DNA from 4 places in the Paenibacillus sp. M2 genome. Region 3 is predicted to be linked to each of the others. Evidence: riboswitches for the same ligand, from Rfam matches in the RefSeq annotation. Region 3 holds a riboswitch; each other region holds the start of a gene.

Region 1 (5,731 bases), 2.7 Mb from region 3:
AGCACACGAAGGTCAGTCCAGTATGCTGGTCGCCAACCGTGAGCGTTCCTATCATGGGCCGATGTTATCCATGAAGGATCTGCTTAAGCGTAACCAAGAGTACGAAATTACGGCATATGTAAGACTTACCCAGCAGCCCACCACGGATCAAACACTACAGCTTACCACATATAAAAAAACAAATGCCGAAAGCTGGAACCCGATCGGCAGCGTGAAGATTGCCAAAGCAGAATGGAATACATGGCACAAGATCACCGGAAAATTTCAATATAGCGATGATCCCACTGAATTGAATTTGTTCATCGAAACACCCTACATCTCTGAAGATAGCGTAGATACGTTATCGTTCTATGTGGATGATGTATCATTTACTCTGGCCGAGCAACTGGAGATTGAAGAAGGGATTCGATCTCTGGAGGACCTGTATCAAGATGATTTCCCCATTGGTGCAGCGGTGTATCGCTGGCAGTTGGAAGGCGCATATGGACAACTGCTCACAAAACACTTTAACAGCTTGACCGCAACCTATGAGATGAAACCGAAGTACATTTCTCCTTCCGAAGGTGTTTATGAGTTCGAGGCAGCCGATCAATATGTTCAGTTCGCCGAGGAACATGGTATGGGCGTACGCGCACATGCGTTGTTGTGGCATATTGATGCTGCAGAGTGGATGTTCAAGGAACCTCAGGGTAACCCTGCGAGTCGAGAATTACTACTTGCCCGGATTCAGGATTACGTTGAAACCGTCATGACCCGATACAAAGGTAAGATCTATGCCTGGGATGTGGTAAACGAGGCGATTGCGGATAGCAATGGTGATGCCAACGGTTTACGTAAAAGTCCCTTTTATGAACTAATCGGTCCGGATTACATTGAGAAAACCTATGAATTCGCCCGTGCAGCCGATCCGGATGCCAAATTATACTACAACGAATACTTCACGGAAATCCCTGAGAAAAGAGAGCATATGTATCGGTTGGTCAAACGACTGAAAGAGAAGGGGCTCATCGATGGTGTGGGTTTGCAATCCCACTATAACATGGAATCCCCGCCCATCGGCGAAATTGAAAAAACGATCAACATGTTCGCCGAACTTGGATTGGATATTCAGATCACGGAACTGGATGTGGATAGCGGAATTCCATTTGGTGAAGAGATGTCCGATGAAGTTGCGGTAAAGCAGGCGTATCGATATAAGGAACTGTTGGATTTGTACAAAAAACACAAAGATCACATATCTTCAGTTACCTTATGGGGACTCCAAGATGAGAAGTCTTACAACAACCAGGCTATGCTGTTTGATTCAGCCCTGAAGGCCAAAAAAGCATACTGGGGACTCGTGGATGAATCCAGCTTGCCTGTGTTGACACAGAGAGCCGTCTCACTTTCAGGTAAACCGGATATCAAAAAACAGTCACAAGATCCGCTCTGGAACAAAGCGGTGTCTACTCCACTGAAGGGTGATTCTTCAGGATCAGCTAGTTTCCGCACCTTATGGGATCAAAGTAACCTATATATCCTTGTGGATGTTCAGGATGCGAAGGCTGACGTGAATGACAGAGTAGAACTCTTTATTGATCTCAATAATGGCAAGACCACCTCATATGAAGCAGATGACCGACATGTAATCATTAAGCGGTCGGGTAAAGCTGAGGGCGCGGAGCAACGTTCATATCGTGTACGTGAGACAAAAGTCGGATATCAGGTTGAATTGTCCATTCCATGGGGTGGTATCCAAGTCGGATCAGAATATGAAGCCGGCTTGGATATCCGTGTGACTGACGGCGGTGCAAGTGGGGCACAACATTATAATCCACTGTACTGGAATGATCGAACACAATCACAGGAGCAAGATACAAGCAAATACGGCGTGATTCAACTTGCTCCTATGCCCAAATCTGCACAAGCTGTGCAAGGGATTGTTCAGATTGATGGGAAGAAAGACGCATCATGGAATAAGGCTGTACCATTTGAAGTAAAACGGTTGAACCAGAGCGAAGGTGCAGAGGCAGTGGCTCGCGCAATGTGGTCAGGTGAGTATCTATACCTGCTGATCGACGTCACTGATCCAAACATCATTACAGACAGCATTAACCCATGGGATCAGGATTCGGTTGAGATTTTCCTGGACGAGAATCACCAGCGCACACCGTATTTTCAATATGATGATGCCCAGTTCAGAATCAGTGCAGACAATGTGGGAACCTTTGCAGGGGGGGCCTCACCCGGACGCCTTGTAAGTGCTGTGAAGAAAACAAATAAAGGATATCTCGTAGAAGCAAGAATCCAATTACATTCACTGACACCCAAAGCTGGAAATGTTCTCGGTTTCGAGCTTCAAATTAACGACAACCAGGGCGGAGGTAAGCAGAACGTAGCCAAGTGGAATGATATGACCAATGAGAGCTGGAGAAACACTTCCCAGTACGGAATAATCACTTTTGTTGGAAAGAACAAACTCGGGCATTAAACCATCGGCAGTAATTGCAAGAATAGAAACCATCATAACAGTGGCTAAAACTCAACCATTGTTGTGATGGTTTTCATCGTTTACATACGTCACCGAAGGGTGATAAGGGGCGATACAATCTGCCTTGACTATATTTAACAGCCCTTGATATACTAAATGGATGTTATTTTCTCTTTTATGGGGATAAGAAAGTTATCAACTACATACAACCGTTTGCGAGGGAGCCTTAACCGGCTGAGAGGGTGTTAAACCGACCTTACCTGATTTGGATAATGCCAACGTAGGGATGCAACGATGAAACGCTGACTTGGGTAGCTCATGCGAACCCCCCTTGTTTTAGTGTATTTGTCTGCGAAACATCCATAGGATGTTTCGTTTTTTTGTTTTTAAATACGTACATTATGAATTGGAGGAACATATGTTGACTATTTCAGAGAGACTGTATCAGGCAGCACAGCCCGTGTGGAAGGAATGTCTCGAGCATCCCTTTGTTAAAGGAATCGGAGATGGTTCCTTACCGGTCGAACAATTTCGTTATTATTTGCTGCAAGACTACTTGTACCTGTATGATTATGCCCGTGTATTTGCACTAGGTATCGTCAAGTCGCACGATCCCAAATTGATGCAGTTTTTTAGTAAAAACGTAGATAACATCTTGAATGGCGAAATGAAAATTCATCGTTCTTATATGGAGCGATTAGGAATTACAGAGGATCATGTTTTTCAGGTAAAACCTGCACTGAAAAATGCAGCTTACACTAACTATATGCTCTCTGTTTCCCATGCGGGTGGCATAGCAGAAGTACTTGTATCCATTCTGGCCTGCTCATGGAGTTATGCAGAGATTGGTCAAGTCCTTGCTCAAAAACCAGGTGCAGCTGAGCATCCTTTTTACGGAGAGTGGATCACAGGATATGCTTCCTCTGAATACAACAACAGCAATCAATCCCTTGTGACGTTAACGGATAAACTATTAGAAGGCTGTAGCGAGGGAACGTACCAACGGATGGAGGATATTTTCGTGATGTGCAGTCGTTTTGAGCTTGATTTTTGGGAGATGTCATGGGGGCTGGAGCCTTGAGTTCAATGTTAGTTAATTCAATTAGAGAGCAGCTAATCAAGATGAGTACAGCGAATAATCAGAACGTGTCAGCCCCAAAAGAGATGATTAAACATTTCAACAACAAGCCCTGATATAATAAGCAAATAGCAACTATCTATTTTCTATGGAGGTGAGGCTATTGAAAACAATCGGGGTAGGGTTCTTACATGCACGGCTCTATGCAAAGCCAGTGAAGGATATGGCAATGCTTTGCATAGAGCCCGGGAATAATCACATTGCCAACGACGAATCGTAATATTCTACTAACTGGCTTTGCACCTTATTGATCTATTAAATAAGGAGTGAGGCCCATGAAATATTCAAAAGCCGAGTCTATTTTTCCGGAAGAATTGTTACGGATCATTCAAGAATACGTTCAAGGGGAATTGGTTTATATCCCAAAACCCAAAGAGGCGCACCTAAAATGGGGCGAGAAAACAGAGAGCAAGAGTAGGGTCTCTGCTCGAAACGCTGAGATTAAATCCTTATTCTGCAATGGAGTCAGGATAGAGGAGTTGGCGGGTCGGTATTTCTTGTCCTGCGAAAGCATAAAGAAAATAGTCTATACAAAGAACTAATGAAATCCGCTAACTCGTCGTTTCGACGGTTTAGCGGATTTTGTGCAAAGATGACTTAAATCAACTTATACATAGTAACCGCACCTCTAAATCGATAGACTCAAGTTAAGGTTGTTGTGATGAAGGACGGCCGGATCATACAAAGAGGTGTAACGAATGAACGAAATCATAAAGAAGAAGCTGCTGGACAAAAATGAACTGCTCATTAACATGGTGATTGAACGCGTAAAAAGAGATTTTCTAGAGGATATCGCCATTATTGGGCTTACTGGTTCATTTAGCACCGGTGACTTTCACGAGAAGAGCGATCTTGATTTAGTCATCATAAATAATACAGAAAAGGGATGGGAAATATCCGATTGCTTCATCTTGGATGACGTTGGATATGATATCTATTGCACGCCATGGGATTCAAGAATACAAGAGCAATCCACCTTGGAGAGTTCCAACGTATCCAGCCTAACCGACCTAAAAATACTCTACTATGCAACGCCTGAGGATTTGGAAAAATTGAACGAATTCCAGCAAAAAGCTCTTGATGCACTTGCGAATCCGATAGGAGAAGCGTGTCTTAATCGGGCAAATAAATGGATCGATCTGGCTAAGCAAGCATACAGCAATACGATGCTTGGTGAAGATATCGGTTCAGTGCGATATGCATCTGCTGGGGTTCTGTACAATCTAGTCAATGCCTTGGTGAGTATGAATAACACGTGCATTAAACGAGGGATCAAGCGATATTTGGAAGAGATACGTTCGTTTCGTTATGTTCCGGATGATCTCGAATCCTTATACATGTCAATCATCGAAGCTCATACCATTGAAGATATTCGAATAACATCTTTTAATATGTTGAATAGCGTTACGAGGTTACATAGCACGATGTGTGATAACTTCATTGTTAAACCGGTTCCGACCTTTGATAATCTTGGAGGAACATACGAAGAACTGTGGTGCAACTACCGCAATAAAATTTTGAACAGTGTTACAACGAACGATGCTTCCTACGTCTTTCTTTCGGCCTTTGGAGCACATGAGTATCTTGATGAAATGGCCACGGAGAAAGGCACCAAGAAATATGAACTTATGCAATACTTTGATGCAAGCAATTTACCAGTTATGAAAGAGAAGCTCCTTGAAGTGATGGATGAATATCTAGAAGAGTATGATAAGGTCGGCAGAGAAGTCGAACGTTTTACAACCTTTGAGCAACTATATGCCCATTATATGAATCAATGACCTTACGTTCCAGCTAGTAATAAGTCCGGGAATTGAACACAAGGAAAAAATTATTTTACAATGATTGTCAGTACGTTTATAATACAATCACCACGTAGATTACCCAACAAAAAAGTGAAATATTGTAATATCTAGCCACACTCGGCTCGTCATATTCTTGAGCCGCTTATTACAACATAATAGATATCGGAGGTATGGTTATGGTCAAGAAGAAAATTTCGACAGCCATCAGCGCAGCTTTAATCGTTTCTATGCTGGCTACTGGCGTGATCGTCGCTATTGAAGGTAAAACAACGTTAGAGGTAGCGAAGTCAGCAGGGGATAAAAAGGTTGAAGTTATTA
Region 2 (5,731 bases), 500 kb from region 3:
GGAGAACACGGCTGGCAGCGCATGGGGAAGCTCCAGCTTCCAGAAGATATGGTGACGTTTCGCACCAGCCATGCGCATATAGTTCATCATGGCCGCGTCAGTACGGGTCAAGCCGTCCATAGCCGCCACCGCAACGGGGAAAAAGCAGACTAATATGATGGTAATCAGCTTAGGCAACAAGCCGAACCCGAACCAGATTAACAGGAGCGGCGCGAGCGCGATGGTCGGGATATTTTGACTAAGAATAAGTAAAGGATACAGGGCTGACTTGAGAAAAGGAACTAAATGCAGCACCATTGCAATCAGTAATCCAACCGCTGTGCCGGCCGCGAATCCGATCAGGGTTAACTGAATGGTTGCGGAGGCATGCATGCCCAGTCGCTCGGCCTGGGTTGTTGCTTCGCGGGCGATATCGGACGGTGCGGGCAGCATCCATTTCTCGATATGGAACAGGGAGACAGCTCCCTGCCATATCGCTATAAAGAGAATAACCGCCACGAAGGGCGGCCATACACTTTTGAAATAGGCATTCATTAGCGGTACTTCTCCGTCAGGGTATCCATGCTGAAGCCAGTAGGGCTATGGGCGATTTTGATCTGGGAGATGATGCTTGGGCTGCCAGCCTCGACGAGTACTTCGTGCATTTTGCGGACAACCTCCAGCAGTTCCTCCAGTTCCCCCTCCATCGTGGTGTCGAGCGGGTTCACCTGATATTTCAGGCCAGATTGCTGAATAACTTCAATGGCGCGATCTACATAAGGATAAGGGTTCTCGCCATTTGGCGTTTTTGGAATAACCTGAATGCTAAGTAGTGTGCTTGCCATGTGAGATCACGGCTCCTTTCGTGATATATAAAATGAACTAATGACGGTTACACTTGCCACTTCGATGACAGAATAACCTTCCAATCGCTGTTATCCCCAGATTTTTTTGATTCCCTTTCTCTAAAGGGAAAATCCGGTGATAAAGGCGACCGCTTCGCTTTTTCACGTTATTTCTGTCCTCTCCGTCCTCGTGTAAATATTAAGTTCGTTTTATATGAGATATTTTATTGGGGTAAAAACGCGTTCGTATATGCTTTGCTCACGTCGACCTGTTCATCCAGCAGTTTTTTGCTAAACATCCAGTCGGTGTAGTTCTGCCACACTTCCTGTTTCTGTTCTCCCCAGCGCGGGGCGTCATCCGTGTACTTTGGACTCAGCCATTTCTGGCTTGCCAGTACCAGGTCTTTATCCAGATCCGGGACGGCCTTGATCAGAATATTCGCTGCGTCTTCGGGATGATCAATTGCGTATTGATATCCTTCTGAAGTGGCTTTCAGGAATGCTTTCACCAACTCAGGGTCGTTCTGAATCGTCTGCTCGTTCGTTACGAGAACAGGCGTGTAGTAATCCAGTGCATCTGAATAATCCTTCACATATAACATGTCGATCGGTTCTCCGCGCAGTTCAGCTTCAATCCCCGTCCAGGCGTAGAAAATCCACGCGAAATCAATGTCCCGTTTTACTGCGGTGAAAAAGTCAGCGTCACCCATGTTAATGTTTTTTACTTTGGATACATCGGCTCCGTCGCTTTCCATAATGGATTGCATCACGGCTTCTTCCACAGGCGAACCCCAACCGCCATAGGTTTTCCCTTCAAAATCTTTCGGTGATTTGATATTCCGATCCGCCGGAGCAGCGAACCCGGATGTATTATGCTGAATAACTGCTGCGATGGAGACGAGTGGAACACCTTGTGTACGGGCTTGAGTTACACTTTCCTGATAACTTACGCCAAAAGGCACTTCATTCGAGGCAACCATTGTATCTGCGCCACCGGCACCTGGTTGTACAATCTCTACATTCAAGCCCTCAGCCTTGTAAAAACCTTGACCCACAGCCGCATACAGGCCGGTATGATTCGTATTTGGTGTCCAGTCGAGCACCACTTTAATATCTTTCAGGGCGGCAGTGTCACCTTTGTTGCTGCTTTCCGTATTTGTGTTGCCGTTCTGACCAGCTGGGGCAGCTTCTTTACCGCCACATGCGGCCACGGTCACCAGTAGTACACATAAGAGCAACAGTCCCATTGTTTTACGCCATTTCATCTGTGATTCTCTCCTTCGGTATGTCCGGCCGATTGGCACGGGGTACTCCTTGGCTTCATATCCAATCATCTTGCATAAATCGACAGATTTATACCAGTTGGATCTGGATGACTTATTTTTGTTTCGATAAATAAAACAAAAAAAGCGTCCCGTAATCCGGGACGCGTGCAGGCGTTAGAGAGGTGGCGTTCAGCCAGAGGGCTGTGCCATTTCGATATACTCCGATTCCTACGCTGGCATGATCCAGATCAGGTCTAAGGGTTAGTATCTTGGTGGGATACACTCTCAGCCGGCCAATTCCGACTCCCCTGGGAAACTATGAAGTTACGGGCATTACTAGGTGTAATTATAGGCCAGCGGGTGGAACGTGTCCAGTCAGGAACTGGATGGGGACAGATATGAACTTATCAAACAGGCCTTTATACAGATGTATATCAGCCTGTTTAGATGTGTTATTTTCAATAATTATCGTTGCGAATCATATAAGGAAATCTGGCTGAGTGTAGAAGCACCGGATAGTGGGTCATAGCCTAAGTGCTGAAGATCTGGAGGGCTCCCAACAAATACTTAGATCAAATCCGATGTTTGATATCTCGTCGCATAAGGGCTGCTTTCCCTATTTCAGTGATCAGCTTTTGCTCGTTTGACCTTGAGCGGTGCAGCTTGAGTAATTTAAACAACATAATTTAGATACAAAAGGAGATAGTACTGCTATACAAATAAATACTTTTACATACAAATGGGGGAGTGCTGAATGATCCTTAAAACCATAATTGCAATTATTTTGTCCTATAGTGTCTACGTTTTTTTCACGGCTTACCTTTTATTTTTGGTTCCGTCTCCATCGACTATTGAAAATACGGATATGCAAAAAGCGTTAACAGAAGGAAGTACAACAGATCGCGTAATGCTCCTGGAGGACGGCTTTCAATCGGGTCAGGTGAGAATCCAGACCATTCGAGAGGCGAAAACAAGCATCGACCTGGCGTATTACTCCATCCAAAAAGGAAAAACATCTCAACTCTTTTTTGCTGCGTTATTCGATGCAGCTGATCGGGGTGTTCATGTTCGAATCATTTTAGACGGGATTTTTCACAGCATGCGCGGAGAGTTGCGTGATATTCCAGATGCCATTGCAGCTCACCCCAATGTGGAATTAAGATATTATGAACCACTTCACCTATTTATGCCATGGACATGGCATAACCGTATGCATGACAAGATCCTTCTTGTCGACAACACATATGGCATTATTGGCGGCCAAAATATTGGTGATAAATACATGGCATCGCAACCCCCAAAAGACTATGTATTCGATCGGGATGTCCTTGTTTACAATCCAAACGATAATACGAACAGCACGGTTGTTGAAATGAAACAATATATAGATCAGTTATGGAACCATCCATTCACCAAACCAGAAAAACATGCAAAACGTCAGCATCATGCAAAAGGATTAAAAGAGCTGGCTCAGCTGGCTGAGTTATATAAAAAGGCCCGCGCTCAGAGCGATCCTTTTGTTAAAGTGTTGCCGAAGGAATGGGCTCAAGGAACTCTTCATTCCGACCACGTCGCTTTCATTCACAATCCAATCCAAAGGCTGTATAAAGAACCGATCATGTGGAGAGCATTTGTTCATTTCGCCAATCAAGCAAAGTCGAAAGTGTACCTTCAGACGCCATATGCCATTCCCACCAAGAAAATGATGAAAGCAGTACATCTGTCGATGAATCCAGAAACAGAATGGGTCATGCTAACCAATTCAATCCAGCAGACCCCTAACCCTTTGGCTTTCGCGGGATACTTAAGCTCTAAAGAGCGGTTACTTGATACCAGTCTGGCTATTTATGAATACCAAGGCCCTTATTCCATACACGGCAAATCATTTGTCATGGATGATTACCTCAGCATGGTTGGTTCGTATAATCTTGATCCCAGATCTGCCTTCCTCAATACTGAATCTGCTGTGGTCATTTCCGGTTCTGCATTCGCCAACCAACTAACAGAGGCTATGGATATCAAACGTGCACATAGTACACTTGCGGTTAAAGGTGAGCATCCAGCAGAATCTACGAATCAGAAAGGCTCTGTTTTCAAACGAATAGCAATCACAGCGTTATCCAAACTGTCTTTTCTCTGGAAATTTATGTTGTAGATAAAAACTGCATTCTCTTGAGGTTGAATTTTTCTCCGCTTCATCGAAACTTGCGTTTCTCGCGTCAACCTGCAATTCATCACACGGGAAGAAAATCAGATTTGTTCACGGAATGTTCACTTATGTGGAGGGTTTACTCATCTCTATAATTACGAAGGTAAACAGAGAGGATGAGAGAATTGCCAACAAGCAAGAAGGAACAAATTATTTTCGGATTAATGATGTGTACAGGGATGGTCTTGGTCATGATGTTCTTCAATCTATGGCACAGTGGGCTACTCGGCAAGATGTCCCCGCTTGAAATACTGCTTCAATTCATATTATGTTTTGTCATCGCGTTTCTGGTGGAGTCATTCATTGTCGGGCCTGTAGCGAGAAAGATTGCTTTTTCCTTGCCCTTTGACAAGTCCAACAAGATTTTGGGTGTGCTTGCTATGTCATTTTTTATGGTGATTGGCATGGTTCTGATCATGTCCATGTATGGAATGATCTCGGCATATCTCGCTGATCAATTAAGTGGGTCATCCGTACTCCGTACGTATCTCCATACAATCGCTCGTAACTTCAGCCTGGCGCTTCCATATCAGTTGATCGTTCTGGGACCACTCGTGCGATATGTATTTGGTAAATGCATCAAGGTTAACGGGCCCGTAATGCCTGTCGTTAACAAAGGTGTGTGATTCGGTTTGCCATAAGTATTTCCTGGGCAATCTTGTGCGCAAATGAATAGATCGTATTCTCACCTTTAATGAAAGGTGATCAGAGAGGCAGAGATAGGGCACTCGCCACCATGGTTACAGGCTAACGAATCGAGAACATCTTATTCGGCCAGTTTCTAAGGGAATGAAGACCTAACGAATCTCAGCGGTGTTATTATGCAAAAAACCTCCAACGAGGCATTTAATTGAAGCTAATTATCTATAATAACGTCTCTAGGATTCGTTAGATTTCAAATATGCAGAAATGGAGGGGGATAGCGTGTGCTAGGTTCGTTAGAACAGAGTAACGCTAAAACAAAATGTCCACCGCCAAAGTCATGGAGGTGGACATCTCAATCCCTATAATTGGTAATTCTACTCTCAGGCTAAGGGCGGACCCATAACTGTTAAGTCGCTGTATCGACCACATGTTTGTTCTGCCATTGATACGTGATTACACTAATGACAAGCAGGCCAACCGCAAAGATGGCAAGCATCCATGCAGATTGATTAACCGCCAGATGATCAAGGCTCCATCCCGTGGTCAAAGGAAGAATGGCACCGCCAACCCCACCTGAGGCAATCAAAATGCTGGGAGTGGATTCTTCGGTTCCAGGCAGCAGTTTACTGGCGAAGACAAGAGCAATGGAGAATATCCCTGACATCGCAAGTCCAAGCAGCAAGATGATGAGAAATGCAGACCAGATTTGGTTTGTAAATGGAAATACCATTAACAAAAGGACAGATGCAAGACAGCTGTACAGAACATAGACGCGGTATTGGAATTTC
Region 3 (5,731 bases):
GCGTAACGGAGCGTCTGGAATTCATCCAGCAAAATCGGGATCATGCGCATTGCGGCCAGAAAGCTATAGGCATATTTTGCGGGAAGCCGCCACTGCTGCATCAGGGAATAAAACAGCCGTACTGGCTTGGTCGTGAGACCAAAGAGTAACCCAGCCGCGGCCATAGTCAGCGAGCGAAAACCCAAGTGTATACCGCGATAGAAACTCTCTTCGGTTATGTGGATCAATCCCCACTTATACCATGTGGTCTCACCCTTACCAAACATCATCATGCCTGTAGACGTGGAGATAAAAACCAGAATAAATGGTGATGCATACAGTATCAATCTGTACCACGGATGACCTGTCCAGCACAGTAATAACATCATCGCCACCGCAACATTGGCCATTACATTCAGATTGTGAATGAGGATAACGATGACAAACATCATCGTCAGAATGATCATCTTTAATCCCGGATTGACGTTATGAAGCCAAGTTTCACGGTGAGGAAACGACAGTTGCATCAGATAACCTCCCCTCATCCACCGTCCAGATTCGGGTGCAATATCTTTTTACAATTTCACGATCATGGGTAACCATAACAATGGCTGTTCCCTCTCTCCGCAATTGCTCCAGCTGTGCTAACATGGCAAACGTATTGCGGGCATCCTGTCCAAAAGTGGGTTCATCCAGCAACAGAATTCGCTGCTCTCTGACCAATGCGGATGCCACGCTCAAACGTCGTTTCTGCCCCATCGATAATTGATAGGGGTGGCGCTCGGACAAGTCGACTAGTCCAAATTGATTTAACATATGAGTAGTTCTGGCATGTCTTTCTTCCGTTGTAAGCCTGCCCCCCAGCAATGAGAATTCCACTTCTTCCGCGACGGTGTTGGTTACAAATTGAAACTCCGGGTTCTGAAATACAAACGCGATTCGATCTGCAAGCTGTTCCGTTTTGCCAGAAGGCTGACTTTCCACCTCATAATGACCTGTTGTTTTCAGGATATTCATCAGAGATAACAACAATGAACTCTTGCCTGCTCCATTAGCTCCGACAATACCAATCCAGTCTCCATGCCATACCTTGGCCTGCTCCACCTGAATGAAAGGTGTTTTCCCACGCCATCCGGTGAACTGCTGCAAGTCCAGTGCAGGCTGATAGGCGGGTGATACAGGTAATATGGATGAGACGTGAGATATGGGGGATATACCCGGTGTATCGGATAAACCAGACGATTGCTGTGCTTCCAAACTTGAGATGCCTTGGTCCACACACAATTGAAGCTCTCCAGAAGCACTTCCCTTTTCTTCTTTTGTTGCCCTCTCCTGCTCATGCTCTTCCCACACGCCTGGATACCAGATTCCATAATCCCTCAACTTGCTCCGTTCATCCGTGAATACCTGCTGTGCTGGCCCATCCGCCACAATCTTTCCTTCAGGTGATAAGACAATGATGCGGTCGACCATATCCACAATCTCGTTTATTTTGTGTTCAACGATGATGATCGTTTTGTCACTGGCGATCCGTTTAACGGTATCCCACACTTGGGAAGTACCCTCATCATCCAGCAGTGCAGTGGGTTCATCCAAAAACAATACCTCCGGGTCCATGGCAAGCATTGAAGCAATCGCGAGACGCTGCTTCATCCCCTGAGACATGGACTGGATCAATACACGATTCTGTTCAAAGGATAACCCCACTTGTTTCAGATAATATTCAATCAGCCCTGGCATCTTTTCACGCGGAATATTTCGGTTTTCCAGAACAAATGCGATCTCTTCATCCGTAAAGGACATACAGAACTGGGTATCCGGATCCTGAAAGACTACTCCTGCTCTGGCGGGAACCTGAATATCATCACATTTCATCGGAATTTCAACTGAACGTGGAATTAAACCGCTCAGAATTTGCAATAACGTCGATTTACCGGAGCCGCTTGGGCCAAGCAACAGCACTTTCTCCCCTTGACGCACAGAAAGAGACAAGCCTTGAAATACCAAGGCTTTCTCTCCCGGGAACTTGCATCTTAGATTTGTCACACTTACCGCTTGCGAATTCCCCTCTACGCTCATCTAATCCAGCGCCTCATAATCTTGTTTGGATACTGGTCTGATTGAGCGTGTTACACCGGTCAGTTCCAATGCTTTGGCGAGATAATAAGCAAACACTCCTGCAATCAAGATGCTTCCGATGAAGCGGAATCCGATAAATAACGTATAATTCCAGGCCGAGAGTGAATCAATATACCCGTACTGATAATCCAGCAAAAGCGAAGCCGCTGCGGCTCCTATGGCTGCAAGACAGGTGACAAACAGGTTGGTTTTACGATACAAAAATGCGGCGAAGAATATCTCGGCTCCCAATCCTTGCAACAGACCGTATACAAGTGTGGACATGCCCCATTCACTGCCCAGAAAAGCACTTACCGTTGAAGCCGCAACCTCGGCTAGAATAGCCACGCCAGGTTTACGAATGATAACAAAAGCAAACGTGCCCGCCATAAACCACATGCCGTAGATCATCTGCTCCGCATGAACACCAAAGGGTTTCATCAAGTCATATGTAGGTCCCCATATCTTGTAGATCACCCCAAACACTACTGCGATCACGATGGTTACCAGAATATCCGTTAGTTTCAATCGCTTGTTGCCTGCTGTTGTTGCCATGTTCTCTACGTCCTTCCTTTGTTCCCTGTGGGGGTTGTAAAAGTGTGTGTTCAAAAAGACTGGTTGAACAACCTCTAAAAATAAACGAAAAAGCCTCCCCGGTTCCGGGCAGGCCTTACGTACAGTGTACAATCCTCACAATGATGTATTGGGTGGATGTCAAAAATATGGAATATCAACCAGCGCCCCTCCGTCATGGCAGATACACCACCACAGTTCAAAGAGTTCTGTTGTTCATCCACGTTCATTCTCACAATTCACCCTTACATATCGCAAATCCATGTTCTCTACGCTGGCATTACCCAGATCAGATGTACGGTCAGCGGCACAAGGCCACTCTCTCAGCCCAACTTCATTGAGCTCCCGGTTCACTTATTTCATTGCTTCTAATGTACATCAGATGGGTATTTGTGGCAATCCCTAGAAAAATCATCATGCTTCATTTGGGGTAACAGGGGAAAGAATCTGATGGTTAAATTTCCATAATATGAAACATTTAGGTTATGTAGTCCGTCTTAAACATTAGAAGGGAGATTGATAGTGATGAAAGATTACAATTCTGTTTGGCAGCTTAAAACATGGAAAATGGTCCTTGCCGCTTCGATACTCACCGCAGGCACGGCACCTGCCTTACTCTCATCCACTATGGCGGAAGCCGCAGCAACTAAACCCACAGCTTATATTAACAATGTTCAAGCTCAATATGATGTTGTCATACGGCAGGGTATTACGTACGTGGCATTGACGGAGCTTCAATTCCTCGGAAACTATACGTTTGGTTACAATAACAAAACAAAAGAGATCAGCATTAGCACAGGCAGCGATAAGTATGTCCTTACATCTAACAGCAAAACAATGAAGAAAAACGGTCAGAATGCGACATTATCCTCAGCGCCGATTCTGGTGAATGGTAAAGCGATGCTTCCGCTCCGTGCCATCGGTGAAGCTTTTGGTGCCAAGGTGCAGTGGAACCAGAAGGCCAAGGAAGCCTACATTTACACTACCGACGCTACGATTGTAAAAGAATATAACAGTTCCGATCTGACTGTGGCGCGTGAAGCCGCACTGCATCTGCCACGCTTCTCTGAACTGGGACAAGCACGTCTGTACATTCGCAATCCTTTGGGTCCGGTGGATTCATCCATTGAATACATCTTTGAGCAAGGTAAAAAAGATCGTTTCTTCGTTGTTGAGGATAACGATCTGATCAGTTATTATATCCTTAAAAATGGAAGTGCACTGCTACAATGGCAGGCTAACATCAGCAAAAATGCCGGAACCATCGGTGACCTGTTCTTTATTAAAAACAAAGCCGTTGCTGAAGCAGGGACTCGTCCTTCCGTAACAGGTCAAACACTCGTATCATTCAAGTACTCTCGCATGCTTGAAGAAACCTCTTACGAGATCATGAACAAATTGGGCTCTATTGATACCGGTTCTGTTGTCCCCGAGAAAGGCAAAGTCATCGTTGAAGTTCCGGGAGAGAAATAGTCTGAGCATCCTCTATAAGACATTGCTCAGCAGAAATATTATCACATCTGCATTACAAAGAGCGCCCTCAAAGTCATTGTGGCAATGACCTTGGGACGCTCTTTTTGGCGTTATATTTTAACTTCAAATTACAAGCGGAGCTTAAACTTTTACCAACTCCCGCGATTCAATCTCCTGTCTAATATTGCGTGTTCCCTGACTGGCTCGTTTTCCCTGAAGCAAACCCCTTGAACAACGTTGGTACTTTGGAATAACGGGTATTCGTAATTTTCCCTTGTGATGTGCTGCTGTCTGTACGCATAATCGAATCTTTTACATTGGAAATGTTGGAGTTATCCAGCGTCATGTTAACTGCGAAGGAAGTTCCACCATTTTGGCGAACCAGTTTGCCAATATCATCTGCACGGAAATTTTTGATGTTAATTGTTCCAGCTGCATTCATCTGGAACACTTTATCATAAGCCTTATACGCTGCCCCACCGGTAATGTTAACCGTTCCGGCAGACTTCAATGTCAGTGCATCCTCGCCCACGTCCTGCCAGACCACATTCGATATATTACAGTTGCCATAACAATGAACACCATCAGCAGCTGGTGATCCAATGTTTACGTTTTTGAGCGTGGCCCCTGCCTTCAGACGAAAGACTGGCTTCTGATTTTCTGCTTGAGATCCGTCGCCCAGTGTGGAAGGATTGGCTACAAATGTTTTACCTTGGCCGTCATAGGTCGTGCCCTTTGGAACCACAATGGTTGAATTTACAACGGTAGGTGCAGCCGCAGCCGGAACGGCACCAAATATAGAAGCAACCAAACCAGCGGACAGCAACAACGTCAACATTTTTTTCATAACTTTATTCCTCCCTTATTCTCTCGTTATTTGATATTGTACAAGCCTGAGCTTGTCCTGGAAGATCGTCAGAGGTGCACCTCTGTCCGACCCACAACCTAATCCTACCAAATAAGGAAGGCAACTAGAATAATCATTAGATCACGTTTGTATTTTCCAGCATAGAGCCTGATGTTTCAACATACTTTGAGTTATCATGTCTACTTGTTATGTACCGATATCAACTTCGGATATGCTCTATTTAAGCCACCAAAATTTCATACAAAAAAAAGAAACCCTTAGTCTTTTTATAGACAGGGTTTCTACATGATAGATTTAAAACTAATCTAAGTACTCTATTTACTCTAGAGTTTCCAATTCATCTTCGTTAATTTCATCCGATGGTTGAAGTGAAGTGAGTGGATCGAGATTGGTAAATTCATTTACTGTTTCATAAGTAACCACACCCTCTTCAGAAACGATCATTCTGAGAACGACCCAGTATCTTTCATTACCACTGGCATCTGCTACAGTATACGTTGCACTTGGAGTGGCTACAGCACCATGGAACACGTCAATTTTGGCACCAGATTTCTTGATTGTGCTTGATCCAGAAAAATGATGAACATAGAATGTATACGTTCCAGGAAGTAAATGACGAATGGTTGTCGTTTCAGGTCCGTAAGACGTTACATCATCCAAATCCAAATCAACCATAAGTTCGCCATTATTATAATATTGTTTATCAGAGTAGTACGTATG
Region 4 (5,731 bases), 3.1 Mb from region 3:
ACAAATCGTACACCTTCCATGCTCATTCGTGAATGGTTGAGTGGCACGGCTCAGGCTTCAGCAGTATTTGTAACATACGGAGGTATGGTCCTCAATGAAGATTACTGAGCTATCCATTGTATTTGTGCTGATCTTCTTCCCGCTCTTCTGGATCATCTCACTCCATACCCAAGATGCCGAAGAGGCTCAATATCTTGGCCAACGATACAGATCTGCACTTCAAACTGCAGTCATGGATGCAGGTGCAGTCATGCATCAGAATGAGAAACAAAATGATGAAGCAGGTTATGATTCAACCAAGTTTGTTAAAGCGGACAAGGAGCTTGCCTTGTTGACATTTACGCAGACGATGGCTTTGAATATGGGGATTCAGGATGATCCCGCAGCTATTCGAAACATGTTTAATTACATTCCTGCCGTGGTTATTCTGGATTATGATGGATATTATATGTTGTCCACAGAAACAGAGATGACGGGTCACCGTGAAGATTCTTTCAGGCAAGTGTGGAGTCCCAAGAAACCTTATACATATTCAGATTCTGATGGTAACAGTATTAACTTTACACTGGACGACTACGTATATGCTTTTGACGCAAGCGCAGGGAAATGGATTGAGGGATTCCAAAAAGAACTGGCTTCAACCACACAGATTCCTTTACTTCAGAATACCAGCGTATTTGAGCAAGTTAGACAAAGCCGGATTGTGACTACTGTTCAGGATGATCTGGCTGATGTGATTAACCGCCATAATGAGTTTGCCAGAAAGAACGGTATTTCCTATACGTTTACGATGCCCCTGATTGCGCAGCAAGATTGGTACAACTCCATTAACGATACAGGCATTATGGCCTTTGTCCAAGGTATAGGTGTGGGTGACCAGAAGATCAACAATTACGCAATTGGTGGAGGCAGACTTGTGAAGAAAACCGCCATCGTAGGTGGGGTAGATCCTTTAACGGGTATCAAGTACTACTATCCCTCCACATGTGGTAATGGTTACCGTGCTGAAGAGGTGTTTACAGACGCAAGACAAGCAGCTACACAGGGCTATTTCGAATATAAATGCTCTAATCGTTAGGGTAGCCTGCATGACATAATCATGTAAGAGGTTCCTGAACTGTTTACATTACTTTCAGAAAAGACGGGACCTGTGCTAGAATAGGGTTTCGGAACAATAACAAAAGTAATGTCTAATAGATAGGAGCAACCTCATCTTATGAGTTTATTGTCAGTAGAGAACGTAAGTCACAATTTTGGAGATCGCACGTTATTTAAAAATGTATCGTTTCGTTTACTTGCCGGAGAGCGCGTAGGACTTGTTGGTGCCAATGGTGTGGGTAAATCAACATTAATGAACATCCTTACCGGTAAATTGCTTAAAGATAGTGGAAAAGTGGAATGGACACCTAAGGTCCGTTATGGATATCTGGATCAGCACACGAAGCTTACGCCAGGCAAAACCATTCGTGACGTCCTTAAGGATGCATTCCTTCCGTTGCTTGAATTGGAAAAAGAAATGATGAATATTACGGACCAGATGGCAGATGCAGATCCAGATAAGCTGGAGCAGTTGCTAGAAGAGATGGGCGATATTCAGGAACAACTGGAACAGGGCGACTTTTATCTGATTGACGTAAAAGTGGAAGAGATGGCCAATGGTCTTGGTTTGTCCGCAATTGGTCTTGATCGAGATGTCGCAGCTCTAAGTGGTGGACAACGTACCAAGGTGCTTCTTGCCAAGCTTTTGCTCGAGAAACCTACAGCGCTTTTGCTGGATGAGCCGACCAACTATCTGGATGTAGAACACATTGAATGGTTGTCACGTTACCTGAAGGACTACCCGCACGCGTTCCTCTTAATCTCCCATGACACGGAATTCATGAATGAAGTCGTAAATGTCATTTATCATTTGGAATTTGCCAAATTAACGAGATATGCAGCGAACTATAACAAGTTCCTCGAGATGGCTGATATGAATAAAGCCCAGCATATTGATGCATACGAGAAACAGCAAGAGTACATCAAGAAACAGGAAGATTTCATTCAGCGTAACAAGGCACGTGCTTCAACTTCAGGTCGAGCGAAGAGCCGGGAGAAACAGCTGGACAGAATTGAACGTATTGATCGTCCGGATGAAGCAGCTAAACCAACGTTCAAATTCAAGGATGCCCGCGCGAGCAGCAAAACGGTCTTTGAGGGCATTGATTTTGAAATTGGATATACGTATCCTTTGCTGCCCAAAATGACGATGACAATTGAACGTGGTGAGAAAATTGCCATCGTAGGTTGTAATGGTGTGGGTAAATCGACACTGCTGAAAACAATTCTGGGTAAAATATCTCCACTCAGTGGAAAGACCTTTTTGGGAGATTATCTCGAAACGGCCTATTTTGAGCAGGAAGTTCGTGCTGGAAATATCACGCCTATCGAGGACGTCTGGAATGAGTTTTCACATTTGACCCAGAATGAGGTCCGGGGTCATCTCGCTCGCTGTGGGTTGAAAAATGAGCACATTACCCGTCCGCTTAACATGCTGAGTGGTGGAGAACAAGCCAAGGTTCGTTTATGCAAACTTTTGATGCGTGAAAGCAACTGGATTTTATTCGATGAGCCGACAAACCATCTCGATGTCACAGCCAAAGCGGAGTTGCAGCGTGCTTTGCAAGAATTCAAGGGAACGGTGTTACTTGTATCTCATGAACCTGATTTCTACGAGGGTTGGGTTACCAAAACATGGAATGTCGAAGAATGGTCTGAGAAAAACTAGAAGATTCAAGACCATGTTTAACAGAAATGACGGTGACAAAAAAATCCGTCTATGGTAACATAGGCTACAACTTCATATGAACACTAGGGGGGCCGCACGATGCGGCTGAGATGGAAGAATGCGATTCCGGACCCTTTGCACCTGATCTGGATCATACCAGCGTAGGGAAGTGGCGAGCGCGTTTCAGTGAATGACGTGAGCAACGGCAATTCGAAAGGATTTCAACCGTCTGCTTAACGAATTGAAACATGCAGTTGCGTGTATAACGTTAAGGCTATAAGGTCTATAGCTTTATTACACGAAATGAACTGTATGCTTCAGTCAGTCATCTGGTCCTATAATTAACACGCAGCCACTCCCCTACGGGAGTGGCTTTTTTGTGTTTTCATAGCATTCACGCCTGGAAGGAGATGAACAGTACGGTAATTTCTCATGAACGTGTACACGGATCATTTGAACTGCATGTTGTATCTACGGGTGTAGGGAATCAAGCATCTTTTGTAAAAGCTGCAAAGGACATTTGGCCATGGGTGGACTACATCCATATACGAGAGAAACAACTCTCATGGCAACAAAAGATCGGTTGGGCTGAAAGTCTGCGTGGTGTTGGCGTTCCATCTTGTCGCATCGTTATCAATGGTTCAGAACTGCCACCACAGAATGACATCTATGGCGGTGTACATTGGGGGCAAGAGGCTATACGTAACTACAACCCTGCTGTTATAAGCAATGTCCAGCGAATTCGTCTGGGTGTATCTGTTCATTCAATCGATGAGGCAAAAATCGCTGAAGAACGGGGAGCCGATTACCTTTTCTTCGGGCATGTCTACTCAACCAACAGTAAGCCTGATCTTGAACCAAGAGGATTATATGCTCTGGCTGAAGTGTGCTCTGGTGTCTCCATTCCTGTCATGGGGATTGGGGGAATCAAACCGGGAAACATTCACGCTATTCGCTCTGCAGGCGCACAGGGAGTTGCTGTGATCTCGAATGTATGGGCGAGCGTTTCCCCGGATCGGGCGGCTGCATTATTAAGGCAGGGTATCGTTGCTACAGAAGGTCTGAGCCGCTGAATCAAGGAGATGAGAGGATGAAAAAGATCATTACTGATAGACCGGATAAGATTCATGCAGAAACGATTATTGTAGGCGGAGGCGTTGTTGGATGTGCCATCGCATATGAGCTTGCTTCCCGTGGACAGGATGTGCTGTTGCTGGAGAGTTCGGCGATTGCAGGAGGCACTTCTTGCGCGGCGGCTGGAATGCTGGCGGCAGATAGTGAGGATTTTGCTCATCCTTTGATGGCTAAGCTCGCCAGGCAGAGTAGACAGTTACTTATCGAACAACAGGTGCTAATGGCTACACTCAGTGAGGTAGAGACTGGCCTGCAACGCCAGGGATTCCTAACTCCTTTTCGTTCATACGGTGAATTAAGTAGTTATAAGAACAATCGGAAGTCTGCGTTGTCTGCTTCTACTGATGAGGTATGGTGGGATCGTTCCGTTGTGCAACAGGAGGCATCATGGCTCAACAGAGATACGTATGGAGCCTATTACAGACCTTACGAGAGTGAAATTCTTCCAGTCCATCTAACGAAGGCATACGCCGAATCCGCTCAAGCATTGGGAGCACGGGTTATGGAGGACATACAGGATATACGTGTGCAAGCAAACGAACACGGCGTGCAGGGGATCACCACATCGATCGGTGAGATGAAATGCAAACATGTCATTATAGCGGCTGGATTACAGAGTGAAGAGTTGATGAGACATGTAAATCTGAGCTTGCCTGTGTGGTCGGTGAAAGGTGAAATAGCCGCCGTTCAGTTCTCAGATGAACATGCAGGGTACAGACCTGACAGAACGGTGTATGCAGAGGATATCTATATTGTTCCCAAAGCCAATGGCGAAGTTTGGCTTGGGGCAACCAGTCTGCCAGGCAGAACGGATTTGAACGTTTCTGTACAGGGTGTTCAAAAGCTGCTAACAGCGGCTACCCACTGGGTGCCTGGGATGAAGGAAGCACAATTTATACGAGCGTGGGCAGGCGTAAGACCGGCAACTCCAGATGGATTGCCTTATATAGGTGCTTGCAAGAGTATACCCGGGCTGTTCGCCGCCTTTGGGCATTACCGCAACGGTATCTTGCTTAGTGCGATAACAGGCAGGCTTATCGCTGAGTTGCTCGCTGGCAAAATCTCAGAAGAACTCGGAATTGAGGCGCTGAGTCCGGAGCGATTGAACAGAAAGGGAGTGGTGCAGTGAATATCATCGTTAATGGTCAACGGATGGAGATTGAAGACAGATTGAATCGTGTGGATAAACTGCTTAAATCTTTTGATCTGCAAGTCAAGACTGTAGTTGTAGAGCTGAACAAGCATATTTTAACCCGTGAGTATCATGAAACGACGGCATTAAGAGAAGGCGATCGAATTGAGATTGTACATTTTGTAGGAGGCGGTTGATGATGTTGAACATTGGTAAATATACGTTTGAGTCCAGATTGTTGCTCGGAACAGGCAAGTTTTCGGATCTGGAAGTGCAAAGTCAGGCTGTGGAAGCATCTGAAACGGAAGTTTTGACTTTTGCTGTTCGTCGTCTGAATTTGGAGGAACGTAATCAGAAGCATTTCCTGGATACGTTGGATCTGGACAAATACACACTTCTTCCGAATACGGCAGGGGCTTCCACTGCGGAAGAGGCGGTGCGGATTGCCGAGCTTGCGCGGGCTTCAGGACTTTGTGATATGATAAAAGTTGAAGTCATCGGAGATGGAATGACGTTACTCCCAGATCCAATTGAAACGTACAAGGCTTGCGAAATTTTGCTTGAAAATGGCTTCACGGTATTGCCTTATATTTCAGATGATGTCATTCTGGCCAAAAGGCTACAATTGCTTGGCGTACATGCTGTAATGCCTGGCGCTTCTCCCATCGGAGCTGGCAGAGGCATTATCAATCCCTATA

The links. Region 3 has a riboswitch for thiamine pyrophosphate ahead of ACETMN_RS04660 (ECF transporter S component). Riboswitches for the same ligand answer to the same signal wherever they lie in the genome.
Region 1: it holds a riboswitch for thiamine pyrophosphate, as region 3 does, so the genes downstream of both, tenA (thiaminase II) here and ACETMN_RS04660 (ECF transporter S component) in region 3, are expected to answer to the same signal.
Region 2: it holds a riboswitch for thiamine pyrophosphate, as region 3 does, so the genes downstream of both, ACETMN_RS02445 (ABC transporter substrate-binding protein) here and ACETMN_RS04660 (ECF transporter S component) in region 3, are expected to answer to the same signal.
Region 4: it holds a riboswitch for thiamine pyrophosphate, as region 3 does, so the genes downstream of both, ACETMN_RS18445 (thiamine phosphate synthase) here and ACETMN_RS04660 (ECF transporter S component) in region 3, are expected to answer to the same signal.

Annotation. Positions count from the first base shown of each region.
Region 1 covers NZ_CP169648.1:3,701,419-3,707,149, forward strand. The annotation lists gene ACETMN_RS16665 (endo-1,4-beta-xylanase) at 1-2,470, shown strand, start outside; TPP riboswitch at 2,678-2,775, shown strand; gene tenA (thiaminase II) at 2,889-3,551, shown strand; gene ACETMN_RS16675 (CD3324 family protein) at 3,884-4,150, shown strand; gene ACETMN_RS16680 (nucleotidyltransferase domain-containing protein) at 4,307-5,389, shown strand; gene ACETMN_RS16685 (hypothetical protein) at 5,590-5,731, shown strand, end outside.
Region 2 covers NZ_CP169648.1:504,997-510,727, forward strand. The annotation lists gene ACETMN_RS02435 (ABC transporter permease) at 1-534, opposite strand, end outside; gene ACETMN_RS02440 (MTH1187 family thiamine-binding protein) at 534-824, opposite strand; gene ACETMN_RS02445 (ABC transporter substrate-binding protein) at 1,049-2,089, opposite strand; TPP riboswitch at 2,297-2,409, opposite strand; gene ACETMN_RS02450 (phospholipase D-like domain-containing protein) at 2,844-4,244, shown strand; gene ACETMN_RS02455 (hypothetical protein) at 4,415-4,924, shown strand; gene ACETMN_RS02460 (MFS transporter) at 5,350-5,731, opposite strand, start outside.
Region 3 covers NZ_CP169648.1:1,006,667-1,012,397, reverse strand. The annotation lists gene ACETMN_RS04670 (energy-coupling factor transporter transmembrane component T family protein) at 1-506, opposite strand, end outside; gene ACETMN_RS04665 (ABC transporter ATP-binding protein) at 481-2,058, opposite strand; gene ACETMN_RS04660 (ECF transporter S component) at 2,059-2,652, opposite strand; TPP riboswitch at 2,920-3,030, opposite strand; gene ACETMN_RS04655 (copper amine oxidase N-terminal domain-containing protein) at 3,196-4,143, shown strand; gene ACETMN_RS04650 (pectate lyase) at 4,322-4,990, opposite strand; gene ACETMN_RS04645 (S-layer homology domain-containing protein) at 5,330-5,731, opposite strand, start outside.
Region 4 covers NZ_CP169648.1:4,112,966-4,118,696, reverse strand. The annotation lists gene ACETMN_RS18460 (hypothetical protein) at 1-108, shown strand, start outside; gene ACETMN_RS18455 (hypothetical protein) at 95-1,078, shown strand; gene ACETMN_RS18450 (ABC-F family ATP-binding cassette domain-containing protein) at 1,217-2,767, shown strand; TPP riboswitch at 2,843-2,952, shown strand; gene ACETMN_RS18445 (thiamine phosphate synthase) at 3,145-3,840, shown strand; gene thiO (glycine oxidase ThiO) at 3,858-5,030, shown strand; gene thiS (sulfur carrier protein ThiS) at 5,027-5,230, shown strand; gene ACETMN_RS18430 (thiazole synthase) at 5,233-5,731, shown strand, end outside.